DNA from 4 places in the Serratia bockelmannii genome. Region 1 is predicted to be linked to each of the others. Evidence: predicted binding sites of a transcription regulator. Region 1 holds the regulator's gene; each other region holds the start of a gene.
The links. The regulator PurR, encoded in region 1, represses purine synthesis genes. The targets are predictions, from matches to a motif close to CANGCAAACGTTTGCNTG.

Region 1 (2,205 bases):
ATTACCGCAATGCGCGTCCAAAATACCTGGAAAACTTCTGGGCGTTGGTCAACTGGACCTTCGCAGCGGAAAACCTGGCGTAAGCGCAGGTTCTGAGGTGATGAGGCGCAGCCTGGCTGCGCCTTTTTTATAACCGGGGGTAAATCAGTTCAACGCGGCAACGAAGCTGAAAGCGATAATGACCGCCAGCGCGCAGACGGTAGTGAACAGCGACATCTTCAATTCGGTATCCATGACAACTCCTTTAAAATGGGCTTTCCTAAGGATAAAAGGCGCACAATTAGTACGTCAAATCATTTTCCCACAGTTCGCCGATAAAATCTTGTTATCATTTCCCGGTTTATAATCTCGATTACCTCTTCCACTTTTGTTCAATATGCGACAAAATTCGCAGTTCACAACTGCGTACCGGCATTCATGCCCCTCCTGATTAAGCGCTGAAGACTTCAACACACTAAAAACTCAGTTTTCGCTTCTCTGGAGAAGGATCTACGTAGGCAAACGATTAACATCACACTTACATGCTGTAAACATGTGAGTTCAGGAGTCATTCCTTACATGGCAACGATTAAAGATGTGGCCAAACGCGCGGGCGTTTCCACCACCACCGTTTCGCACGTCATCAATAAGACTCGTTTCGTCGCCGAAGAGACCAAAGCGGCCGTGTGGGCCGCCATTAAAGAGCTGCACTACTCGCCGAGCGCCGTGGCGCGCAGCCTGAAAGTCAATCACACCAAGTCGATCGGCCTGCTGGCCACCTCGAGCGAAGCCCCCTACTTTGCCGAAGTGATCGAGGCGGTGGAAAACAGCTGCTACAGCAAAGGCTACACCCTGATCCTGTGCAACTCGCACAATAATCTCGACAAGCAGCGCGCCTACCTGGCGATGCTGGCGCAAAAGCGCGTCGACGGCCTGCTGGTCATGTGCTCCGAGTATCCGGATCAGCTGCTGGGCATGCTGGAAGACTACCGTAACATCCCGATGGTGGTGATGGACTGGGGCGCCGCGCGCGGCGACTTCACCGATACCATCATCGATAACGCGTTCGAAGGCGGCTATCTGGCCGGCCGTTACCTGATCGAGCGCGGCCACCGCGATATCGGCGCCATTCCCGGCCAACTGTCACGCAACACCGGCGGTGGCCGTCACCAGGGCTTTATGAAGGCGCTGCAGGAAGCGAATATCGACATTCGCGAAGAGTGGATCGTCCAGGGTGACTTCGAGCCGGAGTCCGGCTATAAGGCGATGCACCAAATCCTGTCGCAAAAACAGCGGCCGACCGCGGTATTCTGCGGCGGCGATATCATGGCGATGGGGGCCATCTGCGCCGCCGACGAGCTGGGCCTGCGCGTGCCGCAGGATATTTCCGTGATCGGCTACGACAATGTGCGCAACGCCCGCTACTTCACCCCGGCGCTGACCACCATTCACCAGCCGAAAGAGCGCCTGGGCGAAATGGCCTTCACCATGCTGCTAGATCGCATCATCAGCAAGCGCGAAGAGTCGCAGGTGATCGAAGTGCATCCGAAGCTGATCGAACGCCGCTCGGTCGCCGACGGCCCGTTCATCGACTACCGCCGCTAATCCCCCGCGCCGGAAGCCTGCGCAGCTTCCGGCTCCACCTCACTCAGCCACTCCTGATTCAACGTCTCTCCATCACCCAGATACGCCAGCAGCCAGCTCATCGCCGGTGACGGTTTATCCTGCTGCCAGGTCAGGCAGCACGGGCTGGCGGGAAACGGCTGCTGCAGCTGCAACGCCTTCAACTCACCGCGCTGCACCCGCGGCAGCGCCAGATGCGCCGGCATCATACCGACGCACAGCCCGGCGCACAGACAGTCGAACGCCGAGGTCCAGTCCGGCACCACCAGCCGCCGCTGGTTATCCAGCGTCCAAGTGACACGCTTGGGCAGATTGCGCGAAGTGTCCTCCAGACAAAGCGCAGGGTACGGCCTAAGCCGATCGTCATTCAACGCCCCTGCCAATTGTGCCAGCGGGTGCTGCGGGCTGACCACGCACAGCCAGTTCATATCCCCCATGTCGCGAAAGGCGAAGCCGCCGCCGACCGGCACCGCGCGGGTGGCGCCAATCGCCATATCCGCCCTGCCGTCCACCAACGCATCCCACACGCCGTTAAACACCTCGGGTTGCAACATCAGTTCAACGTCGGGGAAATGGCGGTAGAAATCCAGCACCAGTTGGCGG
Region 2 (2,205 bases), 650 kb from region 1:
TCCATCGTCCACCTCGACGCTCAGCGGCTGGCGTTGAACGCGCGCGCTGATGCGCTCGATGCCTGCCGGGTACGTGGCGGAAAACAGCAGCGTCTGACGTTGCGGCGGCGTATAGCTGATCACATCGTCGATGTCGTCGGCGAACCCCATGTCCAGCATGCGATCGGCCTCATCCAGCACCAGCACCTTCAGCTCGTCCAGCTGCAGCGTTTTCTTGCGCAGGTGTTCCTGGATACGGCCCGGCGTCCCCACCACGATGTGCGGCGCATGCACTAGCGAATCGAGCTGCGGCCCCATCGGCTGACCGCCGCACAGCGTCAGGATCTTGATGTTTTGCGTGAAACGCGCCAGGCGGCGCAGCTCTTTGCTCACCTGATCGGCCAGCTCGCGGGTGGGACAGAGCACCAGCGCCTGCGTGGCGACCTGACCGACGACGATACTGTTCAGCAGACCAATGCCGAAGGCCGCCGTTTTACCGCTGCCGGTTTTCGCCTTGGCGCGCACGTCCCGCCCTTGCAGGATGGCGGGCAACGCGGCGGCCTGTACCGGCGTCATTTCGGCGTACCCCAGTTCGTTGAGGTTGGCCAACTGTTCGGCTGGCAGCGGCAGGGAAGAAAAAGAAACTGTGCTCACGGCGATAACTCTTATATGACGAATGGAATGGCGGCGCGCCCGCAGGTTGGCGCCGAATCAGGGGTAAATGATAACAGAGATGGGCGGCGTTACGGGGTGCGGGCATAAAAAAACCCGCCGGCGGCGGGTTTCTTGGCAACGCAGTCGTTAAATCGCAACGACGTTGGCTGCGGCTGGGCCACGTTGGCTGTCCTGGATGGAGAATTCAACCTGCTGGCCTTCAGCCAGGGTTTTGAACCCATCGCTAACGATAGCGGAAAAATGAACGAAAACGTCTTTAGAACCGTCGGCAGGCGTGATGAAGCCGAAACCTTTGCTTTCGTTGAACCATTTAACGTGACCAGTGATCTTGCTCATTTGTGTTTCCTTTACTTGATAAACCTGCCTTAACGGCACGAGACGCGAAAACCCTGTGATATGTAGGCCTTCTTTCGCCGTCGGTTATTAACGCATAATCGCTCATGCAGGGCAAATATTTCTGTTTGTTATAAAAACAGTCAGTTAGCAACAAACCTGGCGCAGCGGCTGTGAACGCAATCGTTTTCGTATATACTGCCCGCCGATCATCAATCCGCTTACTTTCACCGATCCAGGTACGACACTATGTTAACGATTGGAACCGCCCTGCGCCCTTCCGCCACCCGCGTTATGTTGCTCGGCTCCGGGGAGCTGGGTAAAGAAGTCGCCATTGAATGCCAGCGCCTCGGTCTGGAAGTGATCGCCGTCGATCGCTATCCCGACGCCCCCGCCATGCATATGGCGCACCGCAGCCACGTCATCAATATGCTGGATGGTGACGCGCTGAAAGCCGTTATCGAACAAGAGCGGCCTGACTATATCGTTCCCGAAATCGAAGCGATCGCCACTGCCATGCTGGTCGAGCTTGAACGCCAGGGCCACCGCGTGGTGCCCTGTGCCGAAGCCACCCGCCTGACGATGAACCGTGAAGGCATCCGCCGTCTGGCGGCGGAAGAGCTCGCTCTGCCCACCTCAAGCTACCGCTTTGCCGACAGTGAAATCGCCTTCCGGCAGGCGGTCGAACACATCGGCTACCCGTGCATCGTCAAACCGGTGATGAGCTCCTCCGGCAAAGGCCAAAGCCTGATCCGCACGCCCGAACAGCTGCAAAGCGCCTGGGATTACGCCCAACAGGGTGGTCGTGCCGGTGGTGGCCGGGTGATCGTCGAAGGGCTGGTAAGATTTGATTTTGAAATTACGCTGCTGACCATCAGCGCCGTGGACGGCGTGCATTTCTGCGAGCCGATCGGGCACCGTCAGGAAGACGGAGATTATCGCGAATCCTGGCAGCCTCAGCGTATGTCGGCTACGGCGCTGAGCCGTGCTCAGGCTATCGCGGAGAAGGTGGTGAAGGCCCTGGGTGGCTTCGGCCTGTTCGGCGTGGAGCTGTTCGTCTGCGGCGACGACGTGATCTTCAGCGAAGTGTCGCCACGCCCGCACGATACCGGCATGGTCACAATGATTTCACAGGATCTGTCTGAGTTCGCCCTGCACGTGCGCGCGTTTCTCGGTTTGCCGATCGGCGCTATCCGCCAGTTCGGCCCTTCCGCTTCG
Region 3 (2,205 bases), 2.0 Mb from region 1:
CGGCCTTTTTCGTTGCGGCGAGCCGCCGAATCAGAACAGCAGACGGGCGCGAATGGTGCCGTCGATGGCCTTCATACGCTGCAGCGCGGCGTCGGCGCGCGCGGTTTCCGCTTCGATGTCGATCACCACGTAGCCGATTTCCGGCCCGGTTTGCAGATACTGCGCGGCGATGTTAACCCCCTCTTCGGCGAAGATCTGGTTAATCTGCGTCAGCACGCCCGGACGGTTTTCGTGGATGTGCAGCAGGCGGCTGGCGTTCGGACCATGCGCCGGCAGCGACACTTCCGGGAAGTTGACGGCGGACAGAGTCGAACCGTTGTCGGAGTATTTCGCCAGCTTGCCGGCCACTTCGTCGCCGATGTTCTCCTGCGCTTCCTGCGTGGAACCGCCGATGTGCGGCGTCAGAAGCACGTTATCGAACTCGCACAGCGGCGAGTTGAACGGATCGCTGTTGGTCGCCGGCTCTTCCGGGAAGACGTCGATCGCCGCGCCCGCCAGGTGATTGCTGGCCAGCGCGTCGCACAGCGCGGGAATATCCACCACGGTGCCGCGCGAGGCGTTGATCAGAATCGCGCCCGGCTTCATCAGCGCCAGCTCTTCCGCCCCCATCATGTTCTTGGTGGCCAGCGTTTCCGGCACGTGCAGCGTCACCACGTCGCTCATATTGAGCAGATCGGACAGATGGCGCACCTGCTGCGCGTTACCTAACGGCAACTTGTTCTCGATATCGTAGAAGAACACCTTCATGCCCAGCCCTTCGGCCAGAATGCCCAGCTGGGTGCCGATGTGGCCGTAGCCGATGATGCCCAGCTTTTTGCCGCGCGCCTCATAAGAGCCCACGGCCAATTTGTGCCACACGCCGCGGTGCGCCTTGGCGTTGGCGGCCGGAATGCCGCGCAGCATCAACAGCAGCTCGCCCAGCACCATTTCGGCCACGGATCGGGTATTGGAGAAGGGGGCGTTGAAGACCGGAATACCGCGTTTGGTCGCCGCTTTCAGATCAACCTGGTTGGTGCCGATGCAGAAGCAGCCCACCGCCACCAGTTTTTCTGCGGCGGCGAACACCTCTTCGGTCAGATGCGTACGCGATCGGATGCCGACGAAGTGTGCATCGCGGATGGATGCCTTCAGCGATTCGGTGTCTAACGCACCCTTGTGGTATTCGATGTTGGTATAACCGGCGGCACGTAAATTATCGACCGTGCTCTGATGAACCCCTTCCACCAACAGGAATTTAATCCTGTCTTTCTCCAATGATACTTTTGCCATTTACCCGACCCTATGTTCAGACTTCAGAAGCGGCTGTGACGACACAGCTCCCATCCAACATAACAAAAATAACGCGGGCGGCAATACAAACGATTGCCTGCCCGGCAGGACAAGGCGCAGCGTTGATGGCGGTTTACGGCAGAAAATGCCATAGGGAAAGTTTTCAGCAGAAGCTTTGGGGAGTCAGCTTTCACAATGTGACATAAGTCACCAAATTTGCCGTTTTTCAGAAAAGATATTTTAACCGAAGAATTATGCGGCCCGGCGCTACCGGGCCACAGACGGCGGAGGCTTATTTGACCACTTTCACGCCTTCCGGGGTGCCGACCAGCGCCACGTCCGCGCCGCGATTGGCGAACAGCCCCACGGTCACCACGCCGGCGATGCCGTTGATCTTGTTCTCCAGCGCGATGGCGTCGGTGATGCTCAGGTTATGCACATCGAGGATCACGTTGCCGTTGTCGGTCACCACGTTCTGACGATACTCCGGCAGGCCGCCGAGTTTCACCAGCTCGCGCGCCACGTAAGAGCGGGCCATCGGGATCACTTCCACCGGCAGCGGGAACTTGCCCAGCACGTCGACCTGCTTGCTGGCGTCGACGATGCAGATGAATTTCTTGGCGATGGCGGCGATGATCTTCTCGCGCGTCAGCGCAGCGCCGCCGCCCTTAATCATCTGCATATGGCCGTTGATTTCGTCCGCGCCGTCCACGTAGATATCGAGCGAGTCCACTTCGTTGCTGTCGAACACGTGGATGCCGAGGCTTTTCAACTTGGCGGTGGAGGCGTCTGAGCTGGACACCGCGCCTTCGATCTGGTGCTTGATGGAGCCCAGCGCGTCAATAAAGTGGGCGGCGGTAGAACCGGTGCCGACCCCGACGATGGTGCCCGGCGTCACGTATTCCAGCGCCGCCCAGCCCACCGCTTTTTTCAGTT
Region 4 (2,205 bases), 2.4 Mb from region 1:
GACTTATCTTAAGAAGGGAATTGCCGTCACAGGCTCCCCCGCCCGGCGGGCGAGGGAGACCCAAGGGGCTTAAATCGCCCAGCCCCCGGCGTAGAACGCCACCAGCGCCACGGCGATCAGCACGGTGCCGATGTTCAACTTGCGCCATTCGCCGGAGAAGATGCGGCCGATGACCAGCGAGCTGAAGCCCAGCATGATGCCGGTCACGATGTTGCAGGTCAGCACGATGAACACCGCGCACAGCAGGCCGGCCATCGCGTCAACGAAGTCGTTGAAGTCCAGCTTGGTGACGTTGCTCAGCATCAGCAGGCCGACGTACATCAGCGCCGGCGCGGTGGCGTAGACCGGCACCAGATAGGCCAGCGGCGACAGGAACAGGATCAGCAGGAACAGGATGCCGACCACGGTGGCGGTCAGGCCGGTTTTGCCGCCCGCGGCGGTGCCGGCAGCGGACTCGATGTAGACCGCGGCGGGCGCGGCGCCCACCAGGCCGGAGAAGATGCTGCTCAGGGAATCCGAGGTCAGCGCCTTGCCGCCGTTGATGATCTGCCCGTCTTTATCCAGCAGGTTGGCCTGCCCGGCCACCGCGCGGATGGTGCCGGTGGCGTCGAACACCGCAGTCATCACCAGCGCCAGCACGCTCGGCAACACCACCGGCTGCAACGCGCCCATGATATCCAGGCTGAAGATCAACGATTTGCCGTCAGCGTCCGCCAGGCTCGGCATGGCGAACAGCCCCTGGTATTTCACCGCCGGGTCAACGATCAGGCCGATGATGGAAATGGCGATGATCACCAGCAGAATGCCGCCGGGCACGCGCAGTTTCTCCAGGCCGAAGATCACCGCCAGGCCGACCAGCGTCATCACCACCGGAAAAGAGGTGAAGGCGCCGAGCGCCACCGGCAGGCCATCCAGCGGGTTTTTCACCACCAGGCCAACGCCGTTGGCGGCGATCAGCAGCAGGAACAGACCGATGCCGATGCCAGTGCCGTGCGCCACGCCCATCGGCAGATTACGCAGGATCCAGGCGCGGATGCCGGTGACCGAGATGACGGTAAACAGCACGCCCATCACGAACACCGCGCCCAGCGCCACCGGAATGCTGATGTGCTGACCCAGCACCAGGCTGAAGGCGGTGAAAGCGGTCAATGAGATCGCACAGCCGATGGCCATCGGCAGGTTAGCCCACAGCCCCATCAGCAGCGAGCCCAGCCCGGCCACCAGGCAGGTAGAGACAAACACCGCCGCCGGCGGGAAGCCCGCTTTGCCCAGCATGCTCGGCACCACGATCACCGAGTACACCATCGCCAGGAAGGTGGTCAGCCCCGCCACCACTTCCTGTCGCACGCTGCTGCCGCGCGCGGAAATTTTAAAATAGCCATCAAGCCCGCCGGTTGGTTTTGCGGCGTGGTTCGCTTGAGAGTTCGACATAGGTTACTTCCCCTGTGTTTCATTAATCGGCCCGTCACAGCAGGCCTGTCATCTCGCCCGCGCCCGATCGCCACGTAATCGTTTACGTCACGTTCCGCTTCCTTGCCCTTCCGTCGCATCGCCAACGGCAATGCGCACCAAGGCAAACGTTTAACTCGCAGCGCGCGGTACGGGTAATTTATGGTGGTTTATTCAAGGCAAACGATTATCCTGCCTTCCATGGCGTCTAATCAACTAAAGATCGCGGCAATTTATGCAGAAAGTGGCGGGAATGGCGTCTGCACGATAAAACCGGGGCGACGGACGCCCCGGCGAGATTATTGCGCCTGTACCGCAGCGGGATCCATATACATCAATTCCCAGATATGGCCGTCCAGGTCCTGAAAGCCATGGCCATACATCATGCCGTAGTCGCGTGGCTGATGATAAGTGTTGCCGCCGCCGGCGATCGCCTTGCGCACCAGTTCGTCCACCGCCGCCCGGCTGGGTTGCGACAGGCACACCAGCACCTCGGTGGCCTGTTTGGCGTCGCCGATCGGGTTCGGGGTAAACATCCTGAATTTGTCATGGGTCAGCAGCATCACGTAAATCGTGTCGCTGACCACCATGCACGCGGCGGTATCGTCGGTAAATTGCGGGTTGAAAGCGAACCCCAGGTGGGTGAAAAACGCCATCGACGCGGGCAGATCGCGTACGGGTAGGTTAACGAAGATTTGCGTAGCCATGGGCTACCTCCGATGAAGAATGACCCCATCGAGTATAGCCCATCCGCTT

Region 2: the regulator PurR is predicted to act here: its motif matches at 1,164-1,181, upstream of purT (formate-dependent phosphoribosylglycinamide formyltransferase).
Region 3: the regulator PurR is predicted to act here: its motif matches at 1,352-1,369, upstream of serA (phosphoglycerate dehydrogenase).
Region 4: the regulator PurR is predicted to act here: its motif matches at 1,571-1,588, upstream of ACSJLU_RS22350 (NCS2 family permease).

What each region holds. Positions count from the first base shown of each region.
Region 1 covers NZ_CP196512.1:2,267,109-2,269,313, reverse strand. Annotated here, with positions in the region: gene sodB (superoxide dismutase [Fe]) at 1-83, shown strand, start outside; gene cydH (cytochrome bd-I oxidase subunit CydH) at 145-234, opposite strand; gene purR (HTH-type transcriptional repressor PurR) at 559-1,584, shown strand; gene punR (DNA-binding transcriptional activator PunR) at 1,581-2,205, opposite strand, start outside.
Region 2 covers NZ_CP196512.1:2,918,352-2,920,556, forward strand. Annotated here, with positions in the region: gene dbpA (ATP-dependent RNA helicase DbpA) at 1-633, opposite strand, end outside; gene cspE (transcription antiterminator/RNA stability regulator CspE) at 781-990, opposite strand; gene purT (formate-dependent phosphoribosylglycinamide formyltransferase) at 1,237-2,205, shown strand, end outside.
Region 3 covers NZ_CP196512.1:4,281,656-4,283,860, forward strand. Annotated here, with positions in the region: gene serA (phosphoglycerate dehydrogenase) at 31-1,269, opposite strand; gene rpiA (ribose-5-phosphate isomerase RpiA) at 1,562-2,205, opposite strand, start outside.
Region 4 covers NZ_CP196512.1:4,707,206-4,709,410, forward strand. Annotated here, with positions in the region: gene ACSJLU_RS22350 (NCS2 family permease) at 70-1,431, opposite strand; gene ACSJLU_RS22355 (VOC family protein) at 1,749-2,156, opposite strand; gene ACSJLU_RS22360 (glutathione S-transferase family protein) at 2,204-2,205, opposite strand, start outside.